4 regions of the Brevibacillus halotolerans genome follow, and region 3 is predicted to be linked to each of the others. Evidence: riboswitches for the same ligand, from Rfam matches in the RefSeq annotation. Region 3 holds a riboswitch; each other region holds the start of a gene.

Region 1 (5,953 bases), on a different contig from region 3:
CACCTACACAACACTACGCTCCACAAGCTTTCGAATTAGAAGAGCGCGTACCTTTGAAAGGTATCCGTAAAGCTATTTCTAAAGCGATGGTTAAATCTAAATACACAGCTCCACACGTTACTTTGTTTGACGAAGTAGACGTTACTGGCTTGGTTAACCTACGTAAAGAAGGTAAACCACTAGCTATGGAACAAGGAATTAAATTAACTTACCTTCCATTCATTGTGAAAGCAGTAGTGGCTGGTTTGAAAAAATTCCCAATCCTTAACACTTCTATGGATGATGAAACACAAGAAATCATCTTCAAAAAGTACTATAATATTGGTATTGCAACATCTACAGAAGACGGCTTGCTCGTACCTGTAGTTAAAGGCGCAGATCATAAATCCATCTTCGAAATCTCTGCTGAGATTAACGAATTAGCTGGTAAAGCTCGTGACCGTAAAGCAACTGCCGATGAAATGAAAGGTTCTACTTTCAGCATCACAAACATCGGTTCTGCTGGTGGAATGTTCTTCACTCCAGTGATCAACCATCCTGAAGTAGCTATTTTGGGTGTAGGTCGCATTGAAGAGAAACCAGTAGTGAAAAACGGTGAGATTGTTGTTGCACCAGTCTTAGCGTTGTCTCTAAGCTTTGACCACCGTATAATCGATGGAGATCCAGCGCAACGTTTCATGAACTATATCAAAAAGCTTCTGGAGAACCCAACACTATTGGTTATGGAGGGATAACAACATGGTAGTAGGAGAATTCGTAGAAGAAATTGACGTAGTAGTCATCGGGGCAGGTCCTGGTGGTTATGTCGCAGCAATCCGCGCAGCTCAATTGGGGAAAAGCGTAGTTGTAGTAGAACGTGCTAACGTAGGTGGCGTATGCTTGAACGTGGGTTGTATCCCATCAAAAGCTCTTATCCATGCTTCTCACGTTTATGAAAATGCACAGCATGGCGCTAGCATGGGTATTACCATGGAAAACGTAAAAGTTGACTATGCGAAGGTACAAGAATGGAAAAGCGGCATCGTGAAACAATTGACTGGCGGGGTTGCTTCCTTGTTCAAAGGAAACAAAATACGTCTAGTTTCTGGGGAAGCGTTCTTCTTGTCTGAGAATGAAATCAGCGTTTATAACGATAATGAGTCCCTTAAATTCAAGTTCAACAATGCGATTATCGCAACCGGTTCTCGTCCGTTCGAACTTCCAGCGTTTAAATGGAGCAAGCGAGTATTGTCCTCTACTGAGGTATTAAGTCTTGGCGAAATTCCAAAACGCATGGTAGTTATCGGCGGTGGATACATCGGGGTTGAACTAGGTACAGTTCTTGCTAAATTTGGCACAGAACTTACAATCCTTGAGGGTGCAGACCATATCCTACCTGGATTTGAACAAGACATGACTCGTCTAGTTGAACGTCGTTTGAAAAAACACAACGTGAAAATTCATACCAAAGCTCTTGCAAAAGGTGTGGAAGAATCAGAAAACGGTGTAGTCGTAAAAGCAGAAGTTAAAGGTGAAGAAATGTCCTTTGAAGCTGATTACGTACTAGTTACTGTTGGCCGTAAGCCTAACACAAATGATATCGGTCTTGAAGCAATCGGCGTGAAAATGAACGAGCGCGGATTGATCGAAGTAGATAAACAAGGTCGTACAAGTCTACCACACATCTACGCGATTGGTGACATTGTTCCAGGTCTTGCGCTAGCTCACAAAGCTTCTTATGAAGGTAAAGTGGCTGCTGAAGCAATTGCGGGACATGCGGCTGAAGTGGATTACAAGTGCATTCCTTCTGTTGTATTCTCCGATCCAGAAATGTCCAGTGTGGGTATCTCTGAAAGAGAAGCAAAAGAACAAGGTCTAGATGTAGTTGTAGGTCGTTTCCCTTATGCTGCTAACGGACGTGCTCTATCTGTTAATGCCGGCGAAGGATTTGCAAAAATCATTGCTGACAAAGAAACAGGAGTAGTTCTAGGTGCACAATTCGTTGGGGAAGATGCTTCTAACATCGTATCTGAAGTAGCTTTGGCTATTGAGATGGGTGCTACATTAGAAGATATCGAGCTAACTATCCATGCTCACCCAACTTTGGGCGAAGTAACATTGGAAGCTGCGGAAATGGCGCTTGGTCGTCCGATCCACGTAGTGGTAAAATAATTGCTTTCTATAAAAAAAGGTTGCTGGTTTATTTCAGCAACCTTTTTTCTTTACTCGTAAAAGAAGATCATATTAGCTTACAAGAAAAAGACAAGAGGGTGTACAGCATTACTGTGTAATACAAGCTAATAAAAGATCTCAGGTATACATTTTAGAGCCAGAGCGTTTAAACTCTTCTGCCTTTTGAGAAAGTCCTGTTTCAATGAGAGAATCTTCAAGACTTGCTGTACTTTTATCTGCCAATGGACTGTTATCAACCATTCCTTTTAACTCATGACTAATTTTCATACTGCAAAATTTCGGCCCACACATCGAGCAAAAATGTGCTGTTTTAGCTGGTTCAGCGGGAAGGGCTTCATCATGATAATCGCGTGCTCGCTCGGGATCTAATGATAAATGAAATTGATCGTGCCAGCGAAATTCAAATCGTGCTTTTGACATCGCATCATCCCATGCTTGAGCAAGGGGATGACCTTTTGCTAGATCGGCGGCATGCGCTGCGATTTTATAGGCGATGACCCCTTCTTTTACATCATGCTTATTCGGCAGTCCTAAATGTTCTTTCGGTGTTACATAGCATAGCATCGCAGTACCAAACCAGCCAATCATAGCAGCACCAATGGCAGAGGTAATGTGATCATATCCGGGGGCAATATCGGTTGTAAGCGGCCCTAACGTATAGAAGGGAGCCTCCTGACAAATATCCTGCTGAATGTCTACGTTTTCTTTAATCTTGTGCATAGGAACATGTCCCGGCCCTTCGATCATGACCTGAACATCATACTCCCAGGCAATTTTCGTTAGTTCACCCAAGGTTTCTAATTCCGCCATTTGAGCAGCATCATTGGCATCCGCAATGGACCCCGGCCGCAGACCATCCCCTAAGGAGAGTGAGATATCGTAAGCACTTGCAATTTCACAAATCTCACGGAAATGTGTATACAAGAAATTCTCCTGATGATAGGTAAGACACCAAGAGGCCATAATGGAACCTCCTCGCGAAACGATTCCTGTCACGCGGTTCATGGTAAGGGGGATGTAACGAAGCAAAAGTCCAGCATGTACTGTGAAATAGTCCACACCTTGTTCTGCTTGCTCGATTAACGTATCCCGGTATAATTCCCAGGATAAATTCTCTGGTTGTCCTCCCGCTTTCTCCAAAGCTTGATACAATGGTACAGTTCCGACTGGTACAGGAGCATTCCGTAAAATCCATTCACGTGTCGTGTGAATATTTTTACCGGTCGATAAATCCATGATGGTATCCGCTCCCCAGCGAATTGCCCAGACCATTTTTTCAACCTCATCTTCTATGGAGGAAAGAACAGCCGAATTTCCAATATTAGCGTTTATTTTTACCAAAAATTGCTTTCCAATAAGCATAGGCTCAAGCTCAGGGTGATTTATATTAGCCGGCAATATGGCGCGTCCACTGGCAATTTCTTGACGTACTACCTCTGGCTTTATTCCCTCACGTATCGCTGCGAATTCCATTTCAGGTGTAATGATGCCTTTACGTGCATAATGCAGCTGAGTGACGCGTTTTCCTTTACGTGCTCGCAGAGATGGACGATTTTCAAATTCTTGAACAGGAAGCGGGTTAGCGGCCTTTGATTTTGTAGGGGCAAGATTTTTGGAGACTCCATATGTTTCTGTGTCCTTCCGTTCTAAAATCCAAGGAGAGCGGAGTGGTGCAAGACCTTTGCTTAGATCAATCGTTTCAAACAGTGTTTCATCTGTGTAGGGTCCGCTCGTATCATACACTTGCAAAGGAGCATTTGGAGTAACGCGCCCTTGTTGATCAACAGTAGGGGAAAGCATAATTTCACGAAACGGAACTAGTAGATCAGGCCTTGAGCCTGTCACATATCTCTTGCGACTTGCTGGAAAAAAAGACGGAGTTGATAAAATAGACATTGCTATACCTCCCAACATCATTTGGCAACTAGCAAGGGACGGTAGGAGCGACAAACTAAAAAAGAGCCATACAGCAAAGGCTGACGGCTCTTATCCATACAAAATAAACATGCTGAAATAAACGAAGTCATTCGTATGGGATCGTTTCCTACGCTGGCATTATCCAGATCAGGTTTCACGGTCGGTAGCAGAGTTCTCCACCCTCTCAGCCTGGCTTCATCCAAGCTCCCGTATCCATATGTAGTTGCCCTTTTACCATATCATATGGGAAAATGTGGGTCAATAGGACTGATGGACGTTACGTGTGGGACAAATAAACAAAACCGCCAATCCGGCCAAGGACAAGCGGTTTGTTAGCAGAGGATTATCCTTCACGTGTTTTAACTTGACGGGAATGATTCTTTTGCTTTACCTTTTTGGTTCCTGGTAAAGGTTTCCCGGTTTGTTCTAAGCCTTGAAATTGGTTATTATATGTTTGATGCGGATTTTCTACTAAGAAATCATCTTTTGCCATCCTTATCAGCTCCTTCGTGATTAGTATGGGAGGGAAATTGGTATCGCATGCACAGGGAAGTGTTTGTAACGCTGTGAATTATAGTTAAACAGGAGAGGACAGATTTTCATGAAAAAAAGATCGATGTTTATGGCAGTGCTAGCTAGCTTATTACTTGTAACAGGCTGTAGTGGAAATCAATCAAATACTACGCCTACAGAACAAGCCCAAGATATAAAGGTTAATCAGATTGATCTCACAGCTGAGCTCAAGTTTACAGAGCAAGCTACGATTGGGAAAACGACACTAGCCCAGATGGAAAAAATATATGGTCCCGCTGTAGAAAAAAAGACCATTAAAAGTAATTTTCGTACCAATTTAAAAGAAGAGAATGGACCAAATCCAGAAGTAGAGCAAGAAGTAGCTTTTATCAAGATCAACCCACTAACAGGGGCAAAATGGAATAAAGCCTACCCCTTATATTTTACCAAAACGGCTAATCCTACATTAGTAGCTGCCCAAGTGATGTTAAAACGTGGAGATTTGATGAAAAATCTTGAGACTGGAAAGCAACTAACTCTAGAGGATATCAAAAAGGTATATGGAGCGCCAACACGCGACCTAGGAAGAGTTCTGGAGTATTATGATTTCAAAAATAAAGCTGTTCTGCATGTCATTTTAACGGATAATAATCAAATTTCTACTATGCTAACCCATTATGGATTGTTGTATGCGGACAAGCAAGAGGATATGATTGAGAATGAAAATATCATTAAGCGTTTGAGTCAGGAACAAGGATCAGCATCTAAGTAAAAACGGCCAGAAGCCTTTATAAGAGTCTTACCCTATAAAGCCGTGGCGAATGGAGGGATCATCATGCCAACCTTGATTGCACCCGTATTTAATACCATAACAGATAAACCACTTCGTATACAGCTTAGTGAGGATTTCTTTCTGGTATCCGGCTTTGAGCCCTTGTATAAGATTTGTCATGAGCGCTTGCGTCCACAGATGAACGAGAATCGGCTTCATTTTGAAGAGAAGGTAAAACCAAACTCATTGTTTCTCTATGCAGAGTATCCTACCTTAAAAGTAAAAGAGGATCGTCCTTTTATAGCTGAAATAGAGAATCGCTTAAACATGGCGAATGGCGAAGGGGTTTGTTCGATCCCTTATCTATTAACAATGGAAGAAAATCGGTATGGGATTAATTATGTAAAACGCTCATTAGATGGTCCTAAGTTTATCTATACCGATCAAATAGAGGGATTGTTCAAGCGTCTCATGAATGCAGATATCTCGTTTCCAACCGTTCCGTATCGTAGATATTTATTAGCTTTAGAAAAGAAATCGTTGGAGGATGAGTTATTAGATTTATGGATTGCTTTGGAG
Region 2 (5,953 bases), on a different contig from region 3:
ATTTGAGGATCGGTTTGCGCCAGTCCCGTCATGGTAGATAAAGTGACGGGAAAAAAGCAGACCAGCGTAATCAAAATCATTTTTGGCAATAACCCAAAGCCAAACCAGATCATCAAGAGAGGAGCTAAAATAATGGTCGGTATGTTTTGGCTTAGGATGAGTAATGGATACAAGGCGGCCTTCACAGGTGGAGTTACATGTAATAAAAAGGCAAGAATAAGACCCGTTGTACTCCCAATTGCAAAGCCTAATAGGGTGATTTGTAAAGTAGCCCATAGGTGTTGTGTAAGTTGCGGCGCTTGATTCCAGCCTTCTTGGAAAATAGCAAGGGGACTTGGTAAAAACCACGCTTCGGGTTTCCAGATAAAAGTCGCAAGCTGCCATATAAAGAGAAACAGGAAGACCGCGAGAACGGGCGGCCATCCTGTTTTATATAGACGACGATTGTTATTCATGGACGATATTTCTCCGTCAATGCATCCATCGAAGCTAGCCCATCAGCACGGTGATAAATTTTGACTTGGGAGATTACGGACGGGCAACCAACCTCAACCATGACATCATTCATCTTTTTTACGATAGCAAGCAGTTCTTCCAACTCGCCTTCCATCGTGGTCTCTAACGGGCTAACGAAATATTTTACTCCTGATTGCGAAATGACTTCAATTGCTTTGTCTACAAAGGGAATGACTCCCTCACCTTGAGGGGTGGTAGGGATAATTTGAATGCTAACTAAGGCATTTGCCATCTGTAATCGCTCCTCTATGTGATATGCCGCGTTTATGATTTCGGTAAAAAGTCGTTGGTAAATGCTTTGTCGACATCCAGTGGTTTTTCTAATAAGTGATGTTCCACCATCCAGTCGGAGTAGCCTTGCCAAACATCGCGTTTCTGTTCTCCCCAACGAGGAGCATCATCCTGATAACGTGGACTTAACCATTTTTGGCTCGCTTTTACCAATTTTTCATCCAAATCGGGAACATGCTTAAGGAGGATGCTAGCCGCTTCTTCCGGATGCTTACCAGCATATTGATATCCCTTGGAGGTTGCTGCCATGAAGGCTTTAACAATCTCTGGCTTTTCTTGAATCATTTTTTCATTCGTAATGAGAACAGGGGTATAATAATCTAGTTTATCCGAATATTTATTAACGTATATCATGTTAATTGGCTCGTTTCGCAACTCTGCCTCAATGCCCGTCCACGCGTAAAAAATCCAAGCGAAGTCAATATCGCGTTTTACAGCAGTGAAGTAATCTGCTTCGCCTACATTAATCATGTTTAGCTTATTGATATCAGCTTTTTCTATGCTCATCAGAGATTGTAAAACCGCTCTTTCACTTGGAGCCCCATAGCCCCCGTAGGTTTTTCCTTCAAAATCTTTGGGAGACAAAATCTTCTTGCTTACTGGTGAAGCAAAACCAGAAGTATTATGCTGAATGACAGCGGCAAGCGATACGATAGGGACATTTTGAGTTCGTGCTTGCGTGACACCCTCCTGATAGCTTACTCCAAATGGAATTTCACCGGTGGCCACCATGGTATCAGCTCCGTTCATGCCAGGCTGAACGATCTCTATATCCAGCCCTTGCTCGGCGTAGTAGCCTTTTTCAAGAGCGACATATAATCCGGTGTGATTGGTATTAGGTGTCCAGTCAAGGACGACTTTACTGTGGGTTTTTGCAGGTGCTGCTTCAGGTGTCTTTTTGTCGCTTGGTGTATCCGGTGTAGCAGATTGTCCGCAAGCTGATAGAGCGAGCACGAGCAATCCAGAAAGTAAAGTAGCAGGTAAGCGTTTACTAGTTCTCATAAATCCCGAAACCTCCATGTTGTTTGGTAGACAACAAAAAAACGCAACCTGTCTTGGAAGCGTTCATGTAAGAAGATATCAGAAGCTTACTTCCCTACGCTGGCATTATCCAGATCAGGTTATGGGTCAGTATTATAAGGAATACACTCTCAGCCGGCCAATTCCAGCTCCCCGAAGCGTTTTGCAGTTGTTATCATTACTGTCATCATATACTCAAATGGAACGTTTGTCTATAAAGAATACAATTCAATGATTGATCCTGTTCGTTTTGATCATTGTGAAAAAATTCGGCGTTTTACTCAGGTACCTGCAATGATTTTGAGAAGGAGATGCGCTGTATTTCGAGCTATAAAAGCGCTTGTCACAAACACTTTACTATGTTATAACTTTAGTTAGCTAATATACTAAAGCGTAGGTGAACGATATGCTATTATTTAATGGAGTTATACTTTCGGTGATCGTAATTGTTATACTGTCGCTGTTGCGATTAAATGTCATTTTTGGCTTGATCGCCGCTTCCATCACCGCAGGGCTGGTTGCCGGTGGTTCCATAACTGACACCATCCAGATGATGGTGCAGGGGATGAGCGGACAGTTAGAAACAGCGCTCAGTTATATTTTACTTGGGATGTTTGCTGTGATGATCGCTAAGTCTGATATTACAGCCTTATTAGTAAAAAAATTATTGGTGGTATTGCGTGGAAAACGTGGTATTTTACTGATGTCCATTGCTACAGCAGCTTGTTTGTCGCAAAATGCAGTACCTGTGCATATTGCCTTTATACCTATTCTAATCCCACCCTTGGTGAGCTTGTTTACTAAAATGCAAATTGATCGTCGTGCTGTTGCTTGTGCGTTAACATTTGGCTTGCAAGCACCCTATATTATGCTTCCAGCGGGCTTTGGGCTGATCTATCATCAGATTGTTGTATCTGAAATGGGGAAGGCTGGGATGTCAATTGCAGTAACCGATTTTCCAAAAGCAATGCTTATTCCAGGGATTGGTATGATCGTAGGGTTATTGGTGGCACTATTCATTAGCTATCGTAAACCCAGAACATACCAAATTATCGCTACAGATACTGACCAGGATAACGAGAAGAAAGAATTACGTTTTACCAAACGACATGCATTCACCCTCGTAGCCATTCTCTTAGCATTAACCGTGCAATTATTGACGAAATCACTCATTATTGGTTCGCTTACAGGAATTGTTTGTTTATTTATTTTCCGAGTGGTGCCGTGGAATTTGGGGGACGAGGTGGTGCAGCGCGGTGTTGCTATGATGGGATTTATCGCCTTTGTTATCCTCCTTGCCTCTGGTTATGCTACTGTGTTGAAAGAGACAGGAGCTGTTCAGCAGCTAGTAGCTTCTGGAGTGGAATATTTCGGTCAAAATCGTTTTTTAGCTAGTGTGATTATGCTATTAATCGGTTTAGTGATCACCATAGGAATAGGTTCTTCATTTGGTACGGTCCCAATCATTACTGCTATCTTTGTACCGCTTTGTGCTGGACTGGGCTTCTCTGTACTTGCGACAGCGGCGTTAATTGGTACAGCCGGAGCTTTGGGGGATGCAGGATCTCCAGCTTCCGATAGCACGCTAGGGCCTACCTCAGGATTGAATGCAGATGGGCAACATCATCATATCTGGGATACATGCGTACCTACATTTCTTCATTATAATATACCCTTATTTATATTTGGACTGCTAGCTGCCTTTACTCTGTAATTCTCATCAAATGATAGGGAGTCTTTTTCAGTGAAAAAGACTTTTTTTGTATCTATATACCTATACGTAACGAAAAAAACAGGACCAATTACTCTAGTATGAAGTTCCTGGTTCTGTAAATCTAAAAAGATAGGGAAAATCCCTGAATTTGTTCCAGAAATCTTGTTTAAGTGAGCATCATGATTCATTTCCAAGGTCAAGAGTAATGAAATTTCGTATTACCTGTTAGAACGAGTATGAGTAAATCAGAGGGGATAAGAGATGTCGCGAATACTAGTACATCCGCATCTGTTGCAAGAATTGGGTCACGAATACAAACGAGCTGCACAGGAGTGGAATGAAATAGAAGGACGTTTGCATCATGCAATGGAAAGTCTAAGCTGGGAAATTGGGCAACACACACAGCTAGAGGATAATTGGCGTGCTGTCCGTGCCCTCATGGAGCAACTGCAAGCACACTCCAACGATTTAGCTAAGCGTCTCGTCGAATCTGCGGAACGCTTTCAACAAGTTGATAGAGAAAGTGCAGAGCGGTTAACGATGACAATAGAGCAGGTTCGACATCAATTGAGAGAGCAGGGAGCTGTACTGGGATTAACAAGCTCTTCACGCTTTTTTCCACAGCAGGATATGCAACGTCATTTAGCTACATTGGGCAGCACGGAAGAGCTGCCAATGGCACGTTTTCAATTTGTCCGTGAAAATATACAATTTCTTGATACTTCTATACATGATGGATATAGCGAGGGTACAAATGAAGATGATCAGGTTCAGCCTTCTGTATCTGGATTGGTTAAAGTAAGTGAAAAAATTCCGAGGTCCTAAAGCGATTGTTCTGCTAGGGAGGAAGGCGAGTTTTTGATCTTTATTACACCAGTAAGGTTACGCAGGCCTTTTAGCTGAGCGAATGCTTATCGTCCTGTAGTAGCAATCAGAGCCGCTTGGAAAGTAGTATAAGTAATGATCAAAAAGGGGGGGAATCTCCTTTGGGAAGCGTTGAAAGAAGGGAACACATAAAACCCTTCATATTCCAAATAAGATCACGGTGGCTTAAAGTCAAGCGCTTCTACCGTGGTTCTCTGCAACAGGAGCATAAGGAGAGTCGATTATGACCTATGAGTTACCAGCGACACATCGAACCCCTGCTCTTATCATTTACCTGATTGATGTGAGTGGTTCCATGTGTCTGCCTATGGGAGATAAACGTAGGATTGATGTAGTGATGGAAGCATTATCTGCTGCCATTCGACAGATGATTTTTCGTTCGACAAAGGGAACTCGGATGTCCCCACGCTATCGCATCGCAATGTTAGCATACAGCGATGAAGTATATGATTTATTGGATGGAATTCGAGGAATAGATGAGGTAGCCCGTTTGGGGAAGCTACCTGAAATAAGTCCGCGTAGATTGACAGATATGGCTAAAGCATTTAAACAAGTTGAAAAATTATTGCTAGAAGAGCTCCCGTTTCTACAAGATTCTCCGGCCCCTTTGATCTGTCATATGACAGATGGTGCTGCGACTGGTGAAGATCCGGAGCCCATTGTCAAACGAATTATGCAAATGGCTGTTCCTGATGGACATGTGCTTGTAGAAAACATTTTTATTTCCGAAGAGCTGCATGATCAAGAGCTTGTCGATGTGAAGCGCTGGGACGGAATCATGCCAGATACAATTTTAAGAGATGAACATGCCAATAGGCTGCGTTCCATGTCCTCTGTCTTACCGGAGAGCTATCGTGAGATGATGAGTGAGTCCATGTATCAATTAAAAAAGGGTGCCTTGCTTATGTTTCCGGCTACCAGTCCAGAATTGGTGTCTTTAGGGTTTCAAATGTCGGCAGCAACCCCCGTCCGTTAAAGACAGGTGATGCAATGTGAAATTAGCCTATCGTTATAAAAACATACATCAACACACAGAGCAGTCTGTAACAAGAGAAGAGGACCATTTTGTCTGGAGATATGCGTACGCCCGGGCTTTGGAAACGCAACATGCTCAGGAGAAGGGGCAGGATTATCTTACGTTTGCCAGAAACGAGCAGTCTTTTTTATTTGCATTGTGTGATGGCGTATCGCTCTCTTACTGTGGGGAGCTTGCGGCCAAAATGCTAGGAGACGGGCTACTAGATTGGCTTGCTTCCGATCTCTTTGAGAAAGAGGAGCGAGAGGAGTTCCTTCTACAACAGTTGGATATACATCTACAATCGTTAACCGCTGTAACGAGTAGAATCATAGATAATCATCCGATACCTTCAAGAATTACAGGCTTGCTACGTGATGTATTAGAATCGAAGCGGACACATGGAAGTGAAGCCATGTACATTTGCGGGCGCATTGATCTACCCTCGCATTCCTTTCCTAATGGAAGAATCCTGTTCGCTTGGCAGGGGGATTTACGGTTACGATTATTTA
Region 3 (5,953 bases):
TGACAAAGCATTGCCATTCGTTTCCGAACACGAAATGAAGCATTTAGAAGCTGCTGTAGGGCTAGCGCATCAAAAATTACATGAGGGTACAGGTGCAGGTAGCGATTATCTAGGCTGGGTAGACCTACCGGATACATACGATAAAGAAGAATACGCACGTATTAAAGCGGCGGCAGAAAAAATCAAGGCTGATTCTGATGTATTGCTCGTTATTGGTATCGGAGGCTCCTATCTTGGAGCTAAGGCAGTAATTGATGTACTAGGGCATACATTCTATAACTCTTTAACAAAAGAACAGCGCAAAGCACCTGAGATTTATTTCGTGGGTAATAATATTAGCCCTGTCTATTTGACTCACCTTATGCAGGTTATTGAAGGCAAGGAGGTTTCGGTCAACATTATTTCTAAATCCGGAACCACTACAGAGCCAGCTATCGCTTTCCGTATTTTCCGTGAGTTCATGGAGAAAAAGTATGGCAAGGAAGAAGCGCGTAAACGTATTTACGCAACAACAGATAAAGCGCGCGGGGCTTTGAAGCAAGTAGCGAACGAAGAAGGTTATGAGAGCTTCGTTATTCCAGATAATGTTGGTGGACGCTTCTCTGTGTTAACAGCAGTAGGATTGTTGCCTATCGCTGTATCAGGTGCAGATATCGATGCCTTGATGAGTGGGGCACAGGCGGCTCGTCAGCGCTATATGAATCCAGCTCTTGGAGAAAATGAATGCTATCAATATGCTGCTATCCGCAATTGCTTATTACGCAAAGGGAAGCAAATTGAGATGCTAGTAAGCTACGAACCTCAATTCCATTATTTCAATGAATGGTGGAAGCAGTTGTTTGGAGAGTCTGAAGGGAAGGATGGTCGCGGAATCTTCCCGGCTGCTGCTGATTTCTCTGCTGACCTTCATTCTATGGGGCAATTTATTCAAGACGGCTCGCGCAATTTGTTTGAAACGGTGCTTTCCGTTGCACAACCAGCGACTGACGTTGAAATCATGCAGGATGCCGCTAATTTAGATGGCTTGAACTTCCTTAGTGGAAAAGGCATGGATTTTGTTAACAAAAAGGCAATGGAAGGCACGATGTTAGCGCACATGGACGGCGGCGTTCCTAACCTTGTAGTTGAATTGCCTGAGCTATCAGCGTATCATATTGGTGAGCTTCTTTATTTCTTTGAAAAAGCATGCGGCATCAGCGGTTATCTGCTAGGTGTGAACCCATTTGATCAGCCTGGCGTAGAGGCTTATAAAGCGAACATGTTCGCACTTCTTGGTAAGCCAGGTTTTGAAAAGCAGAAGGCTGAGCTGGAGGCCCGCTTAAAAGGACAGTAAACCATGTATTTAACTGTAAAGGAAACAGCTGCTTATCTGGATATGCCTGAATGGTTTATACGAGAAAAGATAGCGGAGAGACGTATCCGTGCCGTCCATAATGGTGAGGACTACTTTATTAATAAGGAGCAGTTTACTTATCATATGGAGGAGCTAGAGAGACTGAAGGCTTTTGAAGAGGCGGAAAAATTCGAGCCAATTCCCGAAAGCTATGATTACAAGGACGAAGATTAATAATTTCACATTGATCTACTGGGGGAGTCCTAACTTGCAGGGCTGAGAGGACAGAGCGTGTCTGTTGACCCTTTTTACCTGATCCAGGTCATGCTGGCGAAGGGAAGTGGTTAGATTTGGTGTTGGTGATTTTCCCACTTTTCCTGCGCGGAGAAGTGGGTTTTTTCATTTCTTTGTGTAGAGAGCCAATCGATTCCCCACTCAGTAGATACGAGAAAGGGTGAAGAACAATGAAAAGCTGTTCAGACATCATTGTGATTGGCGGAGGAATTATTGGTTTGGCGATTGCCACGGAACTTGCTCACGTAGGCATGACGGTTACTCTCATCGAAAAGGGAGTGTTTGGAGGGGAGGCATCCGTTGCAGCGGCGGGAATGCTTGCTCCTTTAAAGGAATTTACGAAGCCGGGGCCGCTTCTTGACATGGGAATACGTTCATTGCAGCTATATAAGAATTGGGTGCTTGAACTGAAGGAGGCTACCGGCATTGATTGCCAGCTATCTACAGCAGGTATTCTGACAGTAGCCATGACCGACATGGAGGAGGAATGGTTGCAGGAGCGCTACCAGTGGCAAAAGTCTGAAGGTTATGATATCCGATTGTTGTCTGGAAAAGAAGTGCAAAAACAAGAGCCACATTTATCGAAAATGGTACGCCAAGCCATCTATTCTCCACACGAGGCTGATATCAATAACCGTCTGTTAGTAGAAGCCCTAGTGATACAGGCCAAAAACCGACATGTTCGTTTATTACAAAATACTGCTGTAATCAGATTAAAGCATGCTGGAAGGAAAATGACTGGCGTTGTAACAGAGAAAGGGGAGCTGGAAGCTAATCACGTGATTGTAGCAGCCGGGGCGTGGACTGCTGATATCTTACGTCAGGTGGGAGTGAATGTACCTGTCTATCCAGTAAGGGGACAAATCGCGGCGGTTGATTCGAATCATTTGCCTCTTTCCCATGTAGTCTTTGGAAAAAACGGCTATCTAGTGCCTAAGCAGGATAGACGAATTATTGTTGGAGCTACAGAAGATTTAGCCGGCTTTGACCGCTCTTCCACTGTTTATGGTGTTTCGAAAGTATTAACGGGGGCAATGTCAATTGTACCAGCGATTTCCGAAGCTCCATTTTTACAGGCTTGGGCAGGATTACGGCCTGCTACGGCTGATGGACATCCTATTTTAGGGCCAGTGCCAAACTGGAGTGGGCTAACGCTAGCCTGCGGACACTACCGGAATGGAATCCTGTTAGCGCCGATTACGGCGAAGCTGATCGCCGAATATGTCAGTTCAGATGAAACAGAGCATATGAATCCTTTCTTGCCTAATAGGTTCAGTCTTGTTTCGTCCGAGGAAAAATGAGGAGAAGGCGCTCACCCTTTTCATAAAGCATGGGAGTTTGAGGAAGGTTAACAGAAAAAGGAGATGATCGCAGATGAAGCAATGGGCAAATAGATGGCAGCATATGGCGATAGTTGCTTTTACTGTGCTTCTGTTTACTGTATCTACCTCTTCAGAGATCGCATGGGCTCAACTACCATCTCCTGTACCTTCTGATCCGATACAAGGAGCTCTTATTTTGACGATGAATCCCCATGTAATCAAAGCAATCACTCACTACTATGGTTATCCACGAGCCTATGATCTATCCTCAGCCAAGGTGGTAGGTGTCTCTCGTCTAACCAATCAGCCTCATTCCTTTGAAGCTGTTTTTCAGGTGAAAACCTATGAGGGAAATCATTCACCGCCTTTTGCAATTGAAACGATTAAGCTTGCAGTACACCCAAACGGGGTACAATTGACTGGATATTCTCATCAAGGCGACGAGTGGGAGGAAAAGCGCAAGGTGGAGGAGCAACAGGTACAAAAGGAATTTGAGGATTACTTTCAAATAAAATTGGCTGGCTATCAGCAAATCGGATATTACCAAATTGCTCACCAATATCGCGATGATCCTGATCATGCCTTACTCTTGCTGAATCAGGAATTGCTTTCCCAAAAAGAAGCGATTCAAAAGCAAGTTTATCTATTGCCTATGACCTTTCTTGGTAAACGGGACGGCTACATCTTGTATAAGCGACCAGATGGGCGGCAGATCGTCTATTTCCTGCTTAAGGAGCTAGGGACATGGAAGCTGGATAAGATGAAGCATGTACCTAGTAAGGAAGTGTCGAAAGTCAGCTTGGCATTCGTATAGAATAGCTCAAAAGCCGTCAGCAACTTGAAATGCTGACGGCTTTTGGAATGGAAAAACCAGTTTCATTTATGACTTAGGAAGAAGTGCCGTCCAAAAAGTGTCGTTCTCATATCCGAGGCGCCAAACGGCAAAGCCAGCCAGCTTGTACTTTAGAGCCAAGCTACGTTTAGCGGCGATACTATATTCATTCTCATACCAAAGGGTATGCCAAACGCCGTTTTTCATATAGTGCAGATAGGGCGATTTATATGTATCATGCCATGCTGGAACGGCTTGATTTTCCTTAATGATGGCAGGTATATTACGAAAGCTGATTGCCCTTTTTTTCTCGGTACTCCACTCGTAGCCATAGCTTGGAATACCCATTAATAGCTTATAGGCTGGTACTTGAGAGACGCTATAGCGTATAACATCCTCCACCCAATTGTAGGAGGCAACTGGACCTTCCTCTGACCAAGTTCCATGCTCATCATACGTCATTAGTTGAAGATAGTCGGCCTTGGCACCCAGTGCTTTTAAATCAAAGCCATATACCCAGAAGATAGCAGGGTCATCGTTTGTTTTGGCAGGGACAGAGACGATTAATTGCTTTTTAATCGCATGAAGCTGGTCTGCTAAGCTTCCAACGAACGAGGAATAGGCCTGACGATCTTCGGCCGGAACATTTTCAAAATCAAGATTAGCACCTGACAATTGATTTTGCTGTACGGTGGTAAGGACTTGTTGGATAAAACGCGCTTTATAGTCCTTGTTGGCCAGGATCGAATGAACGATTTCCTTATCAAATAATTTTTTCCCATGATTCGTAATGACTAAAAAGCTGCCCTTTTTTGTATCTTTCGTTAACTGTAACGCTGTTTTAGGCAGGTCTCCTACCAAATAGCCTTCCTTGGTAGCATTGTAGTTAAAGAAGGCGACGTCAGAGATTCTATCCTGGTAATGATGCAGGGAGGTATAGGCGGCTAAATCACCTGGATAATTTTCGGCATAATAGCTAACTACCTTTTGTGTAGCCGTTACCTTTGGAGCTGCCGATACATTTGAGCCAGTGGCTGCTTCTAGCTGGCTTCCTCCGAGTGTAATTGAAAGTAGCGATAGTGTTAGCAAGATTCGTTTCACAAAAATAAAATTCCTTTCCGAGTAAGTACATGTTGTAAATTGATAGATTTCTTCTTGTCCTTCCCTTTCGACACAGAGCATTGAATTCCTTTAAAAGTTACTGGTGGTAAATGATGGATGCTAATTAAATCAAAGTAATTTGGAGAAGGCTATACGGATAAGAAGAAAGGAAAGGGGTAGCTTCGATGAAACAAATAGGAAGTCAAATTGAAGGGAAACAAGCGACATACGGTGATCTTATGGAGACGTTGGGGAAAGAAGGCTTTACTTTGTCCAATTGGGAATATAGAAGTGGCTTTTTGGATCGCAAGCTCGATGATAAAGGCATGGTGTTCTTACGTTTACCTGTACAGGTAGTGAGCGGTGAGTTAGATCAGCCTCAAGCTGTTTTACGCTTTGAACAACCATTTGTCCTGAAGCATATCTACCAAACCGGCGCTGATGATGATACTGATTATGCAGCCGCTTCGGTCGTTTCCTCTATGTTTAATCAGTTTCAAGAACCCATTAATAAAGATGCGGATATAGAATCGACATACATTGTACAGGCTGAAGAACTGTTGAATAGATTAGAGCAGACGATATTTGCGGGAGAATGAGGAAAAGAGAAATTCTCGACCTTTTGTAAAATAGTTGTTAACTCATTTGCTGATAGCTACTTGCAATAGTATGATGAATATGAAATCAAGGTTATCGCAAAAGAGAAAGGATTTTAACGAAATGAAAATCGCAACGGTTTTACGTAATGATGATCATACACGTCAGGTGGATATAAGGTTGCGTGAAAAGCTGGCTGCTTCCACTTCGCGTTCCTATCGTTTTTTAGATGCCAATAGTCAAGAAAAACCGGATATGGTTTTGTCTATTGGAGGTGATGGAACCATGCTGGAAGCTGTTCATCAATATGGATTCGAGCCGCATTATATTGGGATTCATACGGGCCATTTGGGATTTTATGCGGACTGGCATCCTGATCAATTGGATGAATTTGCTGAGGCCTTGGAACAGGTAGACCCTTTAATAGCCGAATACCCAACTGTTTCCTGTCAAATTCGTACCAAGGATGGACAG
Region 4 (5,953 bases), on a different contig from region 3:
TCGGTGGAGCAGTCAGTGGAGCCTTTATCAGCTTATTTAAAACAAAAGCTTATATTGTAGGCGGAAATGCAGGATTGCCTGGGTTGCCGATCCTCGTTGGGGAGACGTTCTGGTATGCGATTATTGGTCTTATCATTGCTTTTATTGTTGGAGCAGTCATGACATATATTCTAGGCTTTATTGATATACCAGCCAATGAAGATCAGGAAGAGTCGAAAGAAACAGCAGAATTCATCGGATTAGAAAAAGAAGGAACAACAGATAATACGCTTGTTCAAAATGAACAGATTTGCAGCCCAATAGCTGGTGCTGTTCATCCTCTACAAGCGGTCAGTGACCCCACCTTTTCTAGAGAGATTATGGGAAAAGGATTAGCGATTGAACCCGCAGAGGGACGTGTTGTTTCGCCAGTGAATGGAACTGTCGTCTCCATTTTTAATACGAAGCATGCTATAGGGTTAATCAGTGATGCTGGAGCAGAGGTATTGATTCATATTGGAATAGATACCGTTAAATTGGGGGGCAAACACTTTACCGCCCATGTAGAGACAGGTCAGCAGGTCAAGGTAGGGGAACTGCTCATTGAATTCGATCTACAGGAGATTAGACAGGCAGGCTTTGAAACGATAACACCTGTGATCATCACGAATACAGACCAATATCCAGAGATCGAACCTTCGAGTCTAGCTGAAGTAAAAGAAAAAGAGCTTTTGCTTACCCTGCGAGTCTAAGGAATCTGAATTGTTGATCCATCACCTTGTTTATATCGAAATTTTGCATAGATGCAATTCTACTTATAAGGAGGAAATAAGTTATGACGAAAATCGTGAAGAAATTTCCAGAAGGCTTTCTATGGGGAGGAGCGGTCGCAGCTAATCAGCTAGAGGGCGCTTATCAAGAGGGTGGCAAAGGTCTTTCAACAGCAGATGTGTCACCAAGAGGCATTATGTATCCGCATGATGAATCAATGGAAGGCTACTACCCTTATCATGAAGCGATTGATTTTTATCATCGCTATAAAGAAGATATTGCCTTGTTTGCAGAAATGGGCTTTACATGCTTCCGCACCTCGATAGCTTGGACAAGAATTTTTCCGAATGGTGACGAGCTTGAGCCAAACGAAGAAGGTTTGAAATTCTATGATCAATTGTTTGATGAAATTAAAAAATACGGTATTGAGCCGGTAGTAACGATCTCACATTATGAGATGCCGCTTTATCTGGTGAAGCAGTATGGAGGGTGGAGAAATCGGAAGTTAGTTGAATTCTATGAGCGTTTTGCCAAAACACTCTTTAAACGCTACAAGGATAAAGTGAAATACTGGATGACGTTCAATGAGATTAACGTTGTGCTACATGCGCCATTTACGGGTGGTGGACTTGTATTAACAGAAGGTGAGAACGAGAAGAACGCGATGTATCAAGCGGCTCATCATCAGTTCGTGGCAAGCGCTTTGGCTGTAAAAGCATGCCATGAGATCATTCCTGATGCTCAGATTGGTTGCATGCTGGCTTATTTGCCAACCTACCCACTAACAAGTCATCCAGAAGATGTATGGAAAGCATTTACTACGGATCGGGAGACCTTATTCTTTACCGATATTCAAGTGAGAGGCTACTATCCATCCTATACGAAGCGCTATTTTGCTGAAAATGATATTCAAATCGTCATAGAGGAAGGCGACGAAGAGCTATTGAGCACGTATAAAGTAGACTATCTAGGCTTTAGCTACTATGTAAGTAGAACGGCAACAGTAACCCCTGAAAAAGCTGGAGAGACAAATGGCAATCTCATCATGGGTGGAGTAAAAAACCCGTATTTGAAAGCAACAGATTGGGGATGGGAAATCGACCCGAAAGGTTTGCGTATTGCCCTTAATATTTTGTACGATCGTTATCAGGTGCCACTGTTTATTGTGGAAAATGGATTAGGGGCAGTTGATGTTGTAGAAGACGGGGATGTCATTGTAGATGATTACCGCATTGCATACTTAAAGGACCACATTGCGGAAATGAAAGAAGCGATTGCAGATGGTGTTGACCTGATTGGTTACACAACATGGGGACCAATTGATTTAGTTAGTGCCTCCACTGCAGAGATGAAGAAGCGTTACGGATTCATTTATGTAGATAAGGATAATGAAGGAAAAGGAACTCTGCGAAGATTGAAAAAGAAAAGCTTCTACTGGTATAAAAATGTCATTGCTAGTAATGGAGAAGTATTAGATTAAAATGCTAGAGGCGCTAGGTTTTTTATAACCTTTGCGCCTTTTCTTATTTTGATAGAAAAGTCATAAATAAAAATAAAATATAAAGAGTGGTCTGGAAGTTTTCAAGCATGATATAGTACGCTCTTTACATCCTCTATGAATGGGCTGGATTAATCGGACAATCACGCTCTTTTCTACAAACAAAGCAGTGGATTTTCTTTGCGCCACTAACCGCTTTTATGCTTGCGGTTCTAGGTTTTACTCTAATTGTAAATGCCATGAAGAAGCGATATGAAGAGGCTTATAATCGAACACCTTATGTCTAAAGAATGAAAAAATCCCCCCTTCTCTTCAAGGATTTGAAGAAAAGGGAGACAGTTCACCTGAGCGGTCAAATTTTTAATTCGCCAAGCCTTACCAATTCTACTACGGCTTGTGACCGCCCTTTCACGCCCAATTTCTGCATGACGTTACTAATGTGATTTCTGACTGTTTTTTCGCTAATGAAGAGCTGTCCTGCTATCTCTTTTGTGGTCTTGTCTTGGACCAGGAGTTCAAACACTTCTCTTTCGCGATTAGTTAATAACGGTTTACTTTGGTCGCTACTCTTCAAAACGTGCCACCCCTCCTTGTGGGCTCTACAGGAACAAGGTTGAGGGATACAGTCACCTTATCCTATGTCAGGGGGAGTGTGTTGGTGCCGAAGTAGCAGGCTTTTTAGGCTTTTGCCTTACATACTATTCATAGGATAAGTGGGGGGTACCTCGGCCCACTCAATTTCTGCTTTTTCCCTATATCTTGTAAAAGATCTAGCCTGTTTCAACTGATTTTTCGCTTTTGTTAGATGCAAAGTCATAGAACGTACCATTGAAAAAACAATTATAATGAAGCAAATGACGCTTCAAAGAAGTACTTTGCAAAATAGTAGTAATATGTTATGGTATTATTTGAATTTGTAACATTGAAAATGAAATAAGCATGTACTAAACGGGGGCCGGGCAAATGCGGCTGAGATTGTAACAGAATGCGTTACTGACCGTAGAACCTGAACTGGGTAATGCCAGCGGAGGGAGAGGTAGCTGACTTCAAGTGCGAAAGCTGTAGCTCTATCGTCGAGATAGGGTTGTATCGCCGAGTTGAGAACCATCCGTCTAGGGTGGTTTTTTTTTGTGTGTAAAACATGAAAAACGCTCTTTATATTCAACTGGCTGATACAATTTGCTCTAATTTGTATTTATAGTCTATATAAACTTGAGTTGGACCCTTTCTATTTCTGCTGCTTACATACATACTGCATCAGAATGAGGAGGAATTGAAATGTCACGAACACGACTGGTTATCATGATGGAAATAGCTATCATGGCAGCAATAGCTGTTATTTTAAGTAAGGTAAAGCTGTTTGCCATGCCTCAAGGGGGAAGCGTATCGCTGGTAATGGTACCGATAGCTCTCTTGGCGTTTCGCCGTGGTTGGGTAGCAGGCGTAATCACAGGCGGGCTAGTAGGCATGGTTAAATTCTTTTTTGGTGGCGAGATGGTCCATCCGATTCAAATGGTGTTAGATTATCCTCTATCCTATGCCGTGCTAGGCTTTGGTGCGTTCCTGTACGCTAGTAAGACACAAAGCAAAGCAACAAAAATTGCCTCCATCTGGGGAGGATTGCTAGTGGGAATTGCGTTATGCTTGGCTATTCGCACGACTTCAGGAGCTGTTTGGTTTGGGAGCTATGCCCCGGAAGGAACACCTGCAACACTTTATTCCTTCAGCTATAATGCAACTTATCTGATACCTGAGTATGTGATTACGGCTTTGGTCGTTACATTACTAGCAAATGGGGCACCTCAATTGTTTCAGCAGAATGCGGGCGCTTATCGACGTACATAATAAAGTAGTTTATAAAAAAGCGAAGAGAAGGGAGCTACTTCCTCTCTTGGCTTTTTTTAATATTAGTGAAAATAAAAGCGGTTTGTTACAAAAAAATATTCGTAAGAACGTGAAAAGGCACGGTTTTTTATTATGGAAAAAGTTACATAATTGTGAAATTAAGAAAAAACTATCGAAATTTTGCTCTTTCATTCCCAGTTGCTTACTAGAAGTAAAAACATTACGTTATACTGAGGATTGAAGGCTAGGAGGGATCGTGGATGAAAGAGGAGTTCTGGAAGGCGATAGTAGAATGCGATCCAAATTATGATCAACTATTCTTTTATGGCCTTAGCACGACGGGTATTTTTTGCAAGCCGTCATGCAAATCAAGGACACCCAAAAGAGAGCATGTGAAGATTTATTATGCGGCGTCCGATGCCATTGCTGCAGGTTTTCGTCCTTGCAAGCGTTGTAGACCATCTGAACCAACCTGGAAATCAGCGGAAGAAGATGCGGCGACCCGTTTGCTAGAGATGATTCACGATTGCTATAACCAACCCGTAACTCTGCGTGAAATGGCGTCACGTCTCTATGTGAGTCCTTTTTATTTGCAGCGTTGTTTTTCTCGTTGTATGAAGATAACGCCAGGGAAATATTTAACGCGCATCCGAATAGATGAAGCGAAGAAGCAACTACTAGAAACAGATCGAAATGTTTCCATGATTGCAAGCAGAGTAGGTTTTCGTAATAGTGCCTATTTTGCCGCTGTTTTTCAGAAAGAAACAGGTTGTACACCTACTCAATACCGCTTACAGCAGAAGAAACAGGGAAAAACAGGGACGACACGCTAAGTGCATCTGCTGTATAACGGGAGAACATACATATAAAAAAAGAATGGAAGAACAGAGTTGAAAGCGTTTCTGTATGCTTGCAGAAACGCCTTTTTGTACGAGGAAAAGACAGATAAAAAGCACCTCCTGTCATGTTGCGAGATTCGCAAACTAAGAGGTGCTTTTTGTCGTGTCTACATTTTTACCTTCTCTCACCCATGATGCGCTCTAAAACATAATCGACTGTTACAGCTAATATGCCAACAAATAAGGGAGTTAATGGTGTTAACAAGACACCAGAAATCCATGTGGTATTCACGAGATAAAAAATGAAGGTCGTTGCTAAAATTTCAGGTATCAATTTCCAATTTCTTGAGATATGTAGTCTTTGCATTATGTATAAAAGGACTGGTTCAAGAATTAGTTCGTACAGCATTAACATGAAAAAGGAGACGACTGCAAAGGAAACGAGTGTCCAGAAATCAGATTTGTCGACAAACATAGGAAATAGAGTGCCGACTGTCCAGAGAATCGTAACCAATAAGAACACGACGATAGCGCTTGAGAATAAAACCAGCAAAGTTGCAATAGCGATAGCTAGACCATTAATCCAGAATCCGCCTTGCTGTCGATCCCCACTCGTCACAGCGCGTCGAAATAAAAAAAGTCCCGCTGTCGCACACAAGCCCACCAGTATGGCAAAAGTCATGTGGTTTGTCATATGTATCATCACCTACTATAAAAATAATACGTAGCAGGTGAGGGAAATGTTACAACAAAGCGGGGAAAAATGTAACCTTTTTGTAACCGTTCGAAATATGCCAAAGTTTACTCGACCCAGGTTGTTTTTTGAGTGATAGGCTTTCGAGCAGTTCGAGGTGTGGCTTCATCAGTTGGATAGCCAATAAATAAGGAACCAATTACTTTTTCTTGATCAGATAGGGACAAGAAGGCTTTGAGACGTTCATCTCTAGCTAAACCTACACCACGTGTACGCCATACAAAACCTAGACCTAGCTCAGAAGCCATCAGCCACATCGAATGAATA

The links. A riboswitch is a leader RNA that binds a small molecule or an ion and turns the genes downstream of it on or off. The one in region 3 is predicted to bind thiamine pyrophosphate.
Region 1: linked by a shared signal. The riboswitch ahead of thiC (phosphomethylpyrimidine synthase ThiC) and the one ahead of thiO (glycine oxidase ThiO) in region 3 are both predicted to bind thiamine pyrophosphate.
Region 2: linked by a shared signal. The riboswitch ahead of O0550_RS06245 (ABC transporter substrate-binding protein) and the one ahead of thiO (glycine oxidase ThiO) in region 3 are both predicted to bind thiamine pyrophosphate.
Region 4: linked by a shared signal. The riboswitch ahead of thiT (energy-coupled thiamine transporter ThiT) and the one ahead of thiO (glycine oxidase ThiO) in region 3 are both predicted to bind thiamine pyrophosphate.

The regions. Positions count from the first base shown of each region.
Region 1 covers NZ_JAPTNK010000003.1:339,467-345,419, reverse strand. The annotation lists gene O0550_RS06545 (dihydrolipoamide acetyltransferase family protein) at 1-734, shown strand, start outside; gene lpdA (dihydrolipoyl dehydrogenase) at 739-2,151, shown strand; gene thiC (phosphomethylpyrimidine synthase ThiC) at 2,290-4,068, opposite strand; TPP riboswitch at 4,194-4,310, opposite strand; gene O0550_RS06530 (hypothetical protein) at 4,433-4,582, opposite strand; gene O0550_RS06525 (peptidylprolyl isomerase) at 4,691-5,374, shown strand; gene O0550_RS06520 (HEPN domain-containing protein) at 5,438-5,953, shown strand, end outside.
Region 2 covers NZ_JAPTNK010000003.1:280,177-286,129, reverse strand. The annotation lists gene O0550_RS06255 (ABC transporter permease) at 1-455, opposite strand, end outside; gene O0550_RS06250 (MTH1187 family thiamine-binding protein) at 452-748, opposite strand; gene O0550_RS06245 (ABC transporter substrate-binding protein) at 781-1,809, opposite strand; TPP riboswitch at 1,882-1,992, opposite strand; gene O0550_RS06240 (Na+/H+ antiporter family protein) at 2,234-3,541, shown strand; gene O0550_RS06235 (ESX-1 secretion-associated protein) at 3,803-4,366, shown strand; gene O0550_RS06230 (vWA domain-containing protein) at 4,650-5,402, shown strand; gene O0550_RS06225 (hypothetical protein) at 5,419-5,953, shown strand, end outside.
Region 3 covers NZ_JAPTNK010000020.1:387-6,339, forward strand. The annotation lists gene O0550_RS20040 (glucose-6-phosphate isomerase) at 1-1,333, shown strand, start outside; gene O0550_RS20045 (excisionase family DNA-binding protein) at 1,337-1,567, shown strand; TPP riboswitch at 1,578-1,689, shown strand; gene thiO (glycine oxidase ThiO) at 1,798-2,928, shown strand; gene O0550_RS20055 (DUF3888 domain-containing protein) at 3,002-3,763, shown strand; gene O0550_RS20060 (glycosyl hydrolase family 18 protein) at 3,830-4,882, opposite strand; gene O0550_RS20065 (YugN-like family protein) at 5,068-5,481, shown strand; gene O0550_RS20070 (NAD kinase) at 5,603-5,953, shown strand, end outside.
Region 4 covers NZ_JAPTNK010000001.1:515,609-521,561, forward strand. The annotation lists gene O0550_RS02235 (beta-glucoside-specific PTS transporter subunit IIABC) at 1-731, shown strand, start outside; gene bglH (aryl-phospho-beta-d-glucosidase) at 815-2,230, shown strand; gene O0550_RS02245 (helix-turn-helix domain-containing protein) at 2,601-2,822, opposite strand; TPP riboswitch at 3,187-3,298, shown strand; gene thiT (energy-coupled thiamine transporter ThiT) at 3,527-4,093, shown strand; gene O0550_RS02255 (bifunctional transcriptional activator/DNA repair enzyme AdaA) at 4,354-4,926, shown strand; gene O0550_RS02260 (hypothetical protein) at 5,108-5,626, opposite strand; gene O0550_RS02265 (nitroreductase family protein) at 5,734-5,953, opposite strand, start outside.